2 regions of the Pontivivens ytuae genome follow, and region 2 is predicted to be linked to the other one. Evidence: riboswitches for the same ligand, from Rfam matches in the RefSeq annotation. Region 2 holds a riboswitch; the other holds the start of a gene.
The links. A riboswitch is a leader RNA that binds a small molecule or an ion and turns the genes downstream of it on or off. The one in region 2 is predicted to bind cobalamin.
Positions count from the first base shown of each region.

Region 1 (4,415 bases), 270 kb from region 2:
ACAAGCGGGTCGTTCAGACCCAACTGTTCCCGCGCGGCGTCAATTTCCGCGGTCGTGAGGTCCTGCATCCCGCGCGCCAGCAGGACCCGTTCAGCCACATCACCCGGCGCGAGCGGCAGCAGTGCCCAGACGAGCACGCTGGCGGCGAGCGCCGTCAGGATCGCCTGGCCGATCCGTTTCGACGCGGCGACAAAGAGGCCGCCGTGCCGAATGGGTCGTGTGCGCGCCGTCACGGGTTCGGCGCCGTGTCCCACTTGATGTGGTTCCACGCAACAGCTGGGACATAGTCCGACCAGGCATCGCTCACGAGAGCACGCTCGATCAGGATCGTCGCGTTGAAGACGTAGGGATCGTCTTCGACGAGGATGGCCTGGATCTCGCGCAGCATCTCATAGCGGCTCTCCTCATTGACGGTGACATCAAGCGTTTCGATCAGCTCCTGAACGCGGTCGTTGCAATAGCCGCCGTAGTTCCGGTCCCCTTCGCAGGCGACGTAGCGGTTGAGAAACCCGCTGACCGACCCGACGGTGGCGGTACCCGTCGCGACCATGGCGAGATCCCACGCGACCAGATCGTTCATCGCCGCCTCGTTCACGTTGTCGACGGACATGATCTCGGAGGCGATGCCGATCTCGCGCAGGTAGGACTGCATCGCATTCGAAAGGGGCACCAGATCGGGCTGTTGGGGATAGATCATCAGTGTCACCGACAGCGTCTCGCCGTCCCGCGTCCGCGTGTCGCCGTCGCGGACCCAGCCGGCCGCGTCGAGGATCGCGTTCGCCTCCTCCGGATCGTGCCGATAGTTCTCTACCGCGAAGGGAAAGCGCGGATTGTAGAGGCCCGTCGCCGGGATCTTGGCGCCATGGAACACGTCGTTGGCGAGTTCCTCGTAGTTCACGGCGAGCATCACGGCCCGGCGCACGGCAACCTCTTCAAAGGCACCGTTGGTCACATCCATCACCGACAGGAAGCCACCCGTAGAGGGCGCGCCGAGGGCCAGATTGACGTTCGGTGTGGCAGCAAAGACCGGTGCCGCGGAAATCGGCGGGTAAAGCGCGATATCCACCTCGCCGTTCTGCACCGCGAGGATGCGGGCATTGGCGTCCGAGACAAAGCGCAGTTCGACCCCCTCCATCGCCGGCATACCGCGCCAGTAGCCGTCGTATCGCTCCGCGATCATGCGCTGATCGTCGAGATCGACGAGGCGATAGGGCCCGGTGTGGATGCCCGCCCCTTCGAGTGCCTCGAAGTCCTCGCCTGCCTCCAGCACCGGATCCACGTCGATGATCATCAGGCGGCTCTCATGGGCGAGGATGCTCGGAAGTTCGGGAACCGGCACCCCCGTCTCCACGGTGATCTCGCGCTCGCCGGTCTGGGTGAATGTCGCCTCCGCGGGAAGCACGGCCTGCGTCCCGCTGTTGCGCTCGCGGTGATAGGCGATGGCCTCGAGCACCGCGGGCACGTCCATCGCCGAGCCGTTCTGGAAGGTCACGCCGTCCCGGATCGTGATCACCCAAGTGGTGTCGTCCGTCCGTTCGAGGCTTTCGGCAAGCCAAGGCGTGATCGTGCCATCCGGCTGGAACTGCATGAGCAACTCGCCCTGCCCAAACTCCTGCATCCAGAAGCCCTGCTCGACCGGATCCATGGAGCGGATCTGAAAGCTCGTCGCCATGTTGATGATGTCGTCCGCAGCGGCCGGCAGGGCCGTCAGGGCGATCGCACCGCCGAGCAAGATAGGTTTGAGGATCATTGAGCTGCCTCCTGTTTGGGCGTGTGGGAGTCTCGAACCGCGCGGGCGGTGTGGAAGCGAAGGTCCTCGGCGGTGCCACCTTCGACCAGAACCTCGCGCACGAACCGGCGCGTCGCCTCCTGATCGGGTAAGCGATACCAGTGGCCATGCGGGTAAAGCGCGAGCACGGGTCCGCGATTGCAGGGATAGATGCAGCCGGTCCGGGTGGTCAGGCAGCGGTCGAAAACACCGGCGGCCTTGAGTTCGTCCTTCAGCATGTGGGTGAAGGGGGCCGCGCCGTGGATCGCGCAGCGGGGGCCGGTGCAGACCAGCAAGTGGAATTCGAAATCCGGCGGGTCGGTCCAGCCGGGCTTGCCAAGGCGCGGCGCGACATCCGCGATCGGCTGTGCGGGGTCGGGATGCGCCAATGTCGCAGAGGCAAAGGCCAGCAGCGCCTCGGCATCGGTTGCCGGGTCCGGACCCAGTTCCAGCCAAGTGTCGGCATTCTGCCCGCGCGTCCGCCAGTCCGCCATCACGCCGGGCAGCCAGGACATCAGGCTTTCGGGGAACGGGACGCCGAGCGGTTGCACTCTGATCCGCCGATGCCCCTCGGCCCGCATCTCGTCCAGCGCATCGATCAGGCTGGGTCCAGTCTCCTCCAGCCGGATCAGACGGGCGAGGCCCGTGGCCGCGCCCGCAGCGGCGGTTTCGAGACGGTCGAGCGCTCGCTTGCTCAGCGTGTAGGCAGAGACGACGAACAGCACCGCATCAGCACGTGCTGAGCCATGCATATTGCCTAAGTGGTCATTGAGTGGCCCCATCCCGCCCTCCGCAGCGATGCGCGGGGCCAGGGAAGTCCGGTCATGTAACGGGCCAGGGCCTTCGTATCCATCTCGGTTCTCCTTCCGGGACACCCCGCCCGGGTCGAGTTGCATTGCGGCGTCACCGACGCCCGAGATGGCAGGTCTCCTGACTCGCGGGTCAAAGCTCTCCCGAACCTTCCCAAGCCCCTTCAATCCGGGGCCCAGTGGCCTTTTTCGGGTCGCTCACCGCCTACAGTTGCGGGGGCAGTCACGGAGTTGGCGCATGATGGCTGCACCGCACCGTGTTCCCATTTAATCTCACCGACTTAACGCCGCCGAGAACCATCGCGGACAGCTAATTCCAGCACCGTGAAAAGGTCAAGGATGTTCAGTCCGGCGGTATGGTGTGGGGCCGTTATCGGAGAAGGAGCGAAAACCGAACCTATGCAGCAAACGGCGACTTCCGCGTCGATCGGCTTCGCCTGCCGCGATCTGTCTCCACTGCTCCAACCTCCCGCGTCCAGTTTTTCGAAGTAGCACGGTGAGCCTGCGGATCGTGTTGGAAACACAAGGGTGCCTCTCGCACCGTCGCGGAGGCGTCCGAGCGTCAGCAGACGTGCGAACGTAGTGAGGCCAATCTCGACGAAAACAGTCTGGCTAAATGTTATAAAGTAACATACGCAGTGACCCACGAGGCTCGCAGACCAGGATCGGGGACCCACAACATGCTTATTCACTCCACTCCCACTTCGGCGAGGACACGCAGCCTCCTGGGGGCCGGGCTCGCGGCAGCACTGGTTCTGTCAGCCGGTGCGGTCGGCGCCGAAGGCCGTGAGATGATCATCGCCTCACCCTTCGGCCCTGCCAGCGACGTGCCGGATCCGCGCGCGCGCCAAAACGGTTGGCTCGCAAACCGGGCGGGCGTCTCCGAGACGCTGATCGGCCTCGACTACGAAATGAACATGATCCCGCGTCTGGCCGCGGCGTTCGAGAACGTTTCGGAGACGGAATGGCGCATCACGCTTCGCGACGACGTGCTCTTTCACGACGGCACGCCGATGACAGCCGATGCGGTGCGCGACAGCCTCTCGAAGTTGAGTGAGGAAGGGCATCCGGGCCACAATCCGCGCCTCGCCTCGTTGCTGGGCATATCCGAGATAGAGGTTGTGGACGACCTGACGTTGATCTTCCGTACCGAGACGCCGAACTCGGCCTTCCTCTGGTCGCTGACCGAGCCCTCGGCCGCGGTGCTGCGGGAAGGCACGGAAGCGATGCCGATCATCGGCACGGGCCCCTTCGTGTTCGACATGGCCGAGACCGACAAGACCTACCAAGTGACCGGCTTCGCCGATTACTGGGGCGGCGCGCCCAAGCTGGATCGGCTCGTGATCGACGCCATCGTAGATCCGTCGGTGGCCGCCCTCGCCCTCCAGGCGGGTGATGTGGATCTCGTGACAAACTATCCCGAGCCGGACTTCGCCGCCCTTAAGGAAGAAGGCGGTGCGCAGCTTTTCTCGACAGCGACGGGGCGGCTCTTTTTCATTCAGGCCCGCGTCAACGACGGCCCGCTGGCGAACGACACGCTGCGCGAGGCGGTCTCTCTGGCGCTCGACCGCGACACGATCGTGGCGGCGGCGCTGGTCGGCGTCGGCGGTCAGGTCGCGCACGGCATCTTCCCGGATACGATGGCGTCCTGGGCAAATACAGACCTCAGCCTGGCCTACGACCCGACGGCGGCCATGGCGATGCTGGACGAGGCGGGCATCGTCGACACCGACGGCAACGGGATCCGAGAGCTCGACGGTGAGGACATCGTCCTCCAGATGCGGAGCTATGAGGGACGTCCTGCCCTGCGCCCGACGCTGGAGATCAGTCAGGCAATG
Region 1 covers NZ_CP064942.1:1,599,930-1,604,344, reverse strand. Annotated here, with positions in the region: gene I0K15_RS07805 (ABC transporter permease) at 1-233, opposite strand, end outside; gene I0K15_RS07800 (ABC transporter substrate-binding protein) at 230-1,750, opposite strand; gene I0K15_RS07795 ((2Fe-2S) ferredoxin domain-containing protein) at 1,747-2,520, opposite strand; cobalamin riboswitch at 2,672-2,894, opposite strand; gene I0K15_RS07790 (ABC transporter substrate-binding protein) at 3,369-4,415, shown strand, end outside.
Region 1: another riboswitch for cobalamin. It lies ahead of I0K15_RS07795 ((2Fe-2S) ferredoxin domain-containing protein); the one in region 2 lies ahead of I0K15_RS06415 (DUF1636 family protein).

Region 2 (4,415 bases):
TTGCGAACTGTGCCAAACGCCTCCCGCTCCAGATAAGGCGGGACGGAGCGAGGCTCCTCCCGCTTGTAGCCACGGTTGAAGGCGGCCCAGGCGAAGTAGTTCTCCGCAATCGGGAAATCGCACATCAGCCGCCGCACCCGCTCCCGCAGCACCGGCATAACATTGCCGTCCCCGTCGGCGGCGAGCTTGTCGTATTGCGCCGGCGGAATGCCGAGGCCGAAGAGCGAGGCGCGCCGCCGCCCCAGCCAGCGCACCGCGCGCTTTTCGAAGAGCGGGGCGACCTCCGCTTCGAAGACCTCCCGCTGATCCTCGAGCGTCTTAGCAGACAGCACCCGCCGCAGGTCCGCGCCGCCGAGCCGGGCGAGGAGATGCGCGAACCAAAGCGTCCGGCCGAGCAGGCCGTAGGCGTAGAAGTTGTTGGCGAACATGTTGATGTTGCGCCCGCGCAGGCTCCGCCCTTCCCAGTAGGCCCGTGCCTCCGTATCGAGCCGCGGAGCCAGCTCCTCGTCATAGGTGCGCACGTTCGCGGCCCGATCCGCGTGGCCGAAGAAGCGGTAGAACGTGTCGAAATCCGGCAGGTGCCGCGCGCCCGCGAGCTTGAGCCGCAGCAGCGCCACATGGGCCGCCGACAGGTCCACCGCAGTGATTGAGCGGGGCTCGGCGGTCAGGTAGGACATCACGTTGCAGCCGCCCGAAGCGATGCAGACCATATCGTCCCCACGGGTGAGATCGAGCGCGGCCATGTCGGCCACCGGATCCTCCCAGATCTGGGCGTAGACGAGGCCGCGGAACAAGCGGGAGAAGACGCGCTCCAACAGCCCCTCGCGGCTGAGTGCTGCGTTCTGGTGGACGGCGGCCGCGCGGGTCGCGTCCATGTCCGCGGTCTGGATCGTCATCTCAAGCCTCTTCCTTCTGTCTCGTGCGCCGGCGCTTCACCCGGCGGCCCTCGCTGTCGCGCGGGGCGTCCGCCACCGCCTGCCGCCGCCGGTGGCGCGCGGCCCAGTCGAGCAGGCGCAGCGAGCCGTCCTCGCGCTCGATCACCGCCGTGCAGCTCTCCACCCAGTCGCCGGTGTTGACGTAGAGCAGCCCGTCCATGTCCGCGATCCGCGCGGAGTGGATGTGCCCGCAGACGATGCCGTCATAGCCGCCGCGCCGCGCCTCGTCAGTCAGCACGGTCTCGTACTCGCTGATATAGCTGGTGGCGTGCTTCACCTGCGCCTTCGCCCATTTCGAGAGCGACCAGTACTGCCCATTCCAGAGCCGCCGCGTGTAGTTCACCCAGGTATTGAGCCAGAGCGCCGCGTTGTAGGCGCGATCGCCGACATGGGCGAGCCATTTGGCGTGCATCACGATCGCATCGAACTGATCGCCATGGGTCACCAGCAGGCGGAGGCCCGAGGCGGTCACGTGATCCGCCCGCTCCACGACCTCGATCCCGCCGAAATGCACGCCGTAATAGGATCGCACCATCTCGTCGTGATTGCCGGGAATGTAGAGGATCCGGGTGCCCTTCCGCGACTTTTCCAGCAGGGCCTGCACCACGTCGTTGTGGCTCTGCGGCCAGCGCCAGCCGCGCCGAAGCTTCCACCCGTCGACGATGTCCCCGACGAGGAAGATCGTCTCCGCATCGTTGCCGTTCAGGAAGTCCAGAAGGAGCTCCGCCTGGCAGCCGCGCGTGCCCAGATGGATGTCCGAGAGAAAGATCGTGCGATACCGCGCCATGACCCCCAACCGATAGCTGTGCGCAACCTATGGCTGTGATATGACGGATCAATGACATCCCGGGCGCCATTGCAAGGGCCTCACGAGGAGTTTGGGTGGGGCCTTCTGAACAGCGGACCGGCACGGATCCGGGTGGTGGGCGGTCGGGCGCGTCGGCCTCCATCCCTTTGAGCATCTTGCAGGAGCTCCGAGACGCTCCAAGCAACAATGCGGCCGAGTACCGGCCGAGATCGGCACCTGTGACGCGGAAGCATCAGTATGTGTGCAACCTCTTCTCCTCTGAAAACGGGCTGACGTCACAATTCTCCGCCCGTCGCGCGGCAAACACTCGTCCCGCGCTGCCCGAACCGTACGTTCCAGCCACCGACTCTTGTTGACAAGGCTCCGTCCGACCGGCGATCTAGGCTTTGCTGGTGCCTGTTTGACGCAGGTGAAAAGGGAATGCCGACCGCGGGCCATTTCGCCCAAGGAAACGCAGCCGCCCCCGCGACCGTGACCGGAGAGGGGTCCTCGCACCACTGACCATGAGGTCGGGAAGGTTGGACCGCCGACGGAGCCCCAGGCTCCGACATCCGCAAGCCGGGAGACCTGCCAGCCGATCGATGCCAACCGGACGGGGTGCTCCGGTGACGGGCTGCCGCCGAACCGGCCCGCCATCCTGACCCTGGCCCCCTTTTGAGGGACCATGATGACGACTTCCAACCAAGCCGAGGGCGCGATGCTGACGCCCGTCGAGGTGCTGGTCTGCACCACCTGCCGACAGGAGGGCGCCGTACCGGCCGAGGGCGAGACGCGCCCCGGCGCCATCCTGCTCGACCGCCTTGCGGGGCGCGATGCGCCCGAGGGCGTGACCGTCCGCGCGGTCGAGTGCCTGTCCAACTGCTCGCGCGGCTGCACCGTGGCGCTGCGCGGCGAGGGGCGCTGGACCTATGTCTACGGCAATCTCGACCCCGAGGCGCATGCCGACGTGGTGCTGGAGGGGGCCGCGCTCTATCGCGCCGCCGCCGACGGCCTCGTGCCCTGGCGCACCCGCCCGGAGCACTTCCGCAAGAACTGCATCGCCCGTATCCCGCCCCTCACCCTGCCGGAGGCCGCCGAATGAGCACGCTCGAAAAACTCCCCGTCTCCGTCATCACCGGCTTTCTCGGCTCGGGCAAAACGACCCTGATCCGGCATCTGCTCGAGAACCCGCAGGGTCGCCGCCTCGCCGTCGTGGTCAACGAGTTCGGCGATGTCGGCGTCGATGGCGAGATACTGAAGGGCTGCGCCGATGAGAACTGCCCGGCGGAGAACATCCTGGAGCTCGCCAACGGCTGCATCTGCTGCACCGTGGCCGACGACTTCATCCCGACGATCCAGCAGCTCATGGCGCTCGACCCGCGGCCCGATCACATCCTGATCGAGACGTCGGGGCTGGCGCTGCCGAAGCCCTTGCTGAAGGCCTTCGACTGGCCCGACATCCGCTCCCGCATCACGGTCGACGGGGTGATCGCGCTGGCGGATGCGGAGGCGGTGGCCGCGGGCCGCTTCGCCCCCGATGTGGACAAGGTGGAGGCCCAGCGCCTCGCCGATGACAGCCTCGATCACGAAACGCCGCTGTCGGAGGTCTTCGAGGACCAGATCTCCTGCGCGGACATCGTGCTGCTCACCAAGACCGACCTTGCCGGCGCCGAAGGCATCGCGAAGGCGAAGGGCATCGTGGCGGAGGAAGCGCCGCGCACCCTGCCGGTGATCGAGGTGGCCGAGGGCCGCGTCGACCCGCGCGTGATTCTGGGGCTGGAGGCGAAGGCGGAGGACGACCTCGATGCCCGCCCCTCCCACCACGACACGCCGCACGACCATGACCACGAGGAGTTCGACAGCATCGTCGTCGACCTGCCCGAGCAGACCGATCCGCAGGCGCTGGCCGAGCGCATCGCGAAGATGGCCGAGGAGCAGAACATCCTGCGGGTGAAGGGCTATGCCGCCGTCGCGGGCAAGCCGATGCGTCTGCTCGTCCAGGCGGTGGGCGCCCGCGTGCGCACGCAGTTCGACCGGCCCTGGGCCGCGGATGAGGCGCGGCAGGGACGGCTCGTCGTCATCGCCGAGCACGACGACATCGACCGCGCGCGCATCACCGCCGCGCTGACGTAAGGACGGCCCGCACCCATGCATGTCATCTTCCGCGAGAGCCACGGGCTGGAGGAGACGGAGACGCCCACCGATCTGGGGCAGAGCCCCGCGGATCTGGTGGTGCTCTCCTTCTCCGACAGCGACCTCGGCGCCTTCGCGGCGGGATGGCACCGGGCGCGGGAGGGCGGCAGTCCGCTGCCGCCGCTGCGGCTCGCGAACCTCGCGGCGCTGAAGCATCCGCTCTCGGTCGACACCTATGTGGAGAACACGCTGGATGGGGCGAAGGGCATCCTGATCCGCCTGATCGGCGGCGTGCCCTACTGGGCCTATGGTCTGCAGCAGGTGCAGGCGCTGGCGCGGCAGAAGGGGATCGCGCTTGCGGTGCTGCCCGCGGACGGGCGCGAGGATGCGCGGCTCGATGAGGTCTCGACCCTGCCGCGTTCCACCCTGCGCCAGCTTGCGCAGCTGTGCGACACCGGCGGGCCGGTCGCGGCGCAGGCGGCGCTGGCCCAGTTGTCGTTGGCCGCGGGGCTCTATGCCGGGCCGGTGCGTGGCGCGAAGGTGCTGCCCATGGTCGGCGG
Region 2 covers NZ_CP064942.1:1,331,991-1,336,405, reverse strand. Annotated here, with positions in the region: gene I0K15_RS06425 (BtaA family protein) at 1-896, opposite strand, end outside; gene I0K15_RS06420 (UDP-2,3-diacylglucosamine diphosphatase) at 898-1,722, opposite strand; cobalamin riboswitch at 2,117-2,332, shown strand; gene I0K15_RS06415 (DUF1636 family protein) at 2,411-2,824, shown strand; gene cobW (cobalamin biosynthesis protein CobW) at 2,821-3,855, shown strand; gene cobN (cobaltochelatase subunit CobN) at 3,871-4,415, shown strand, end outside.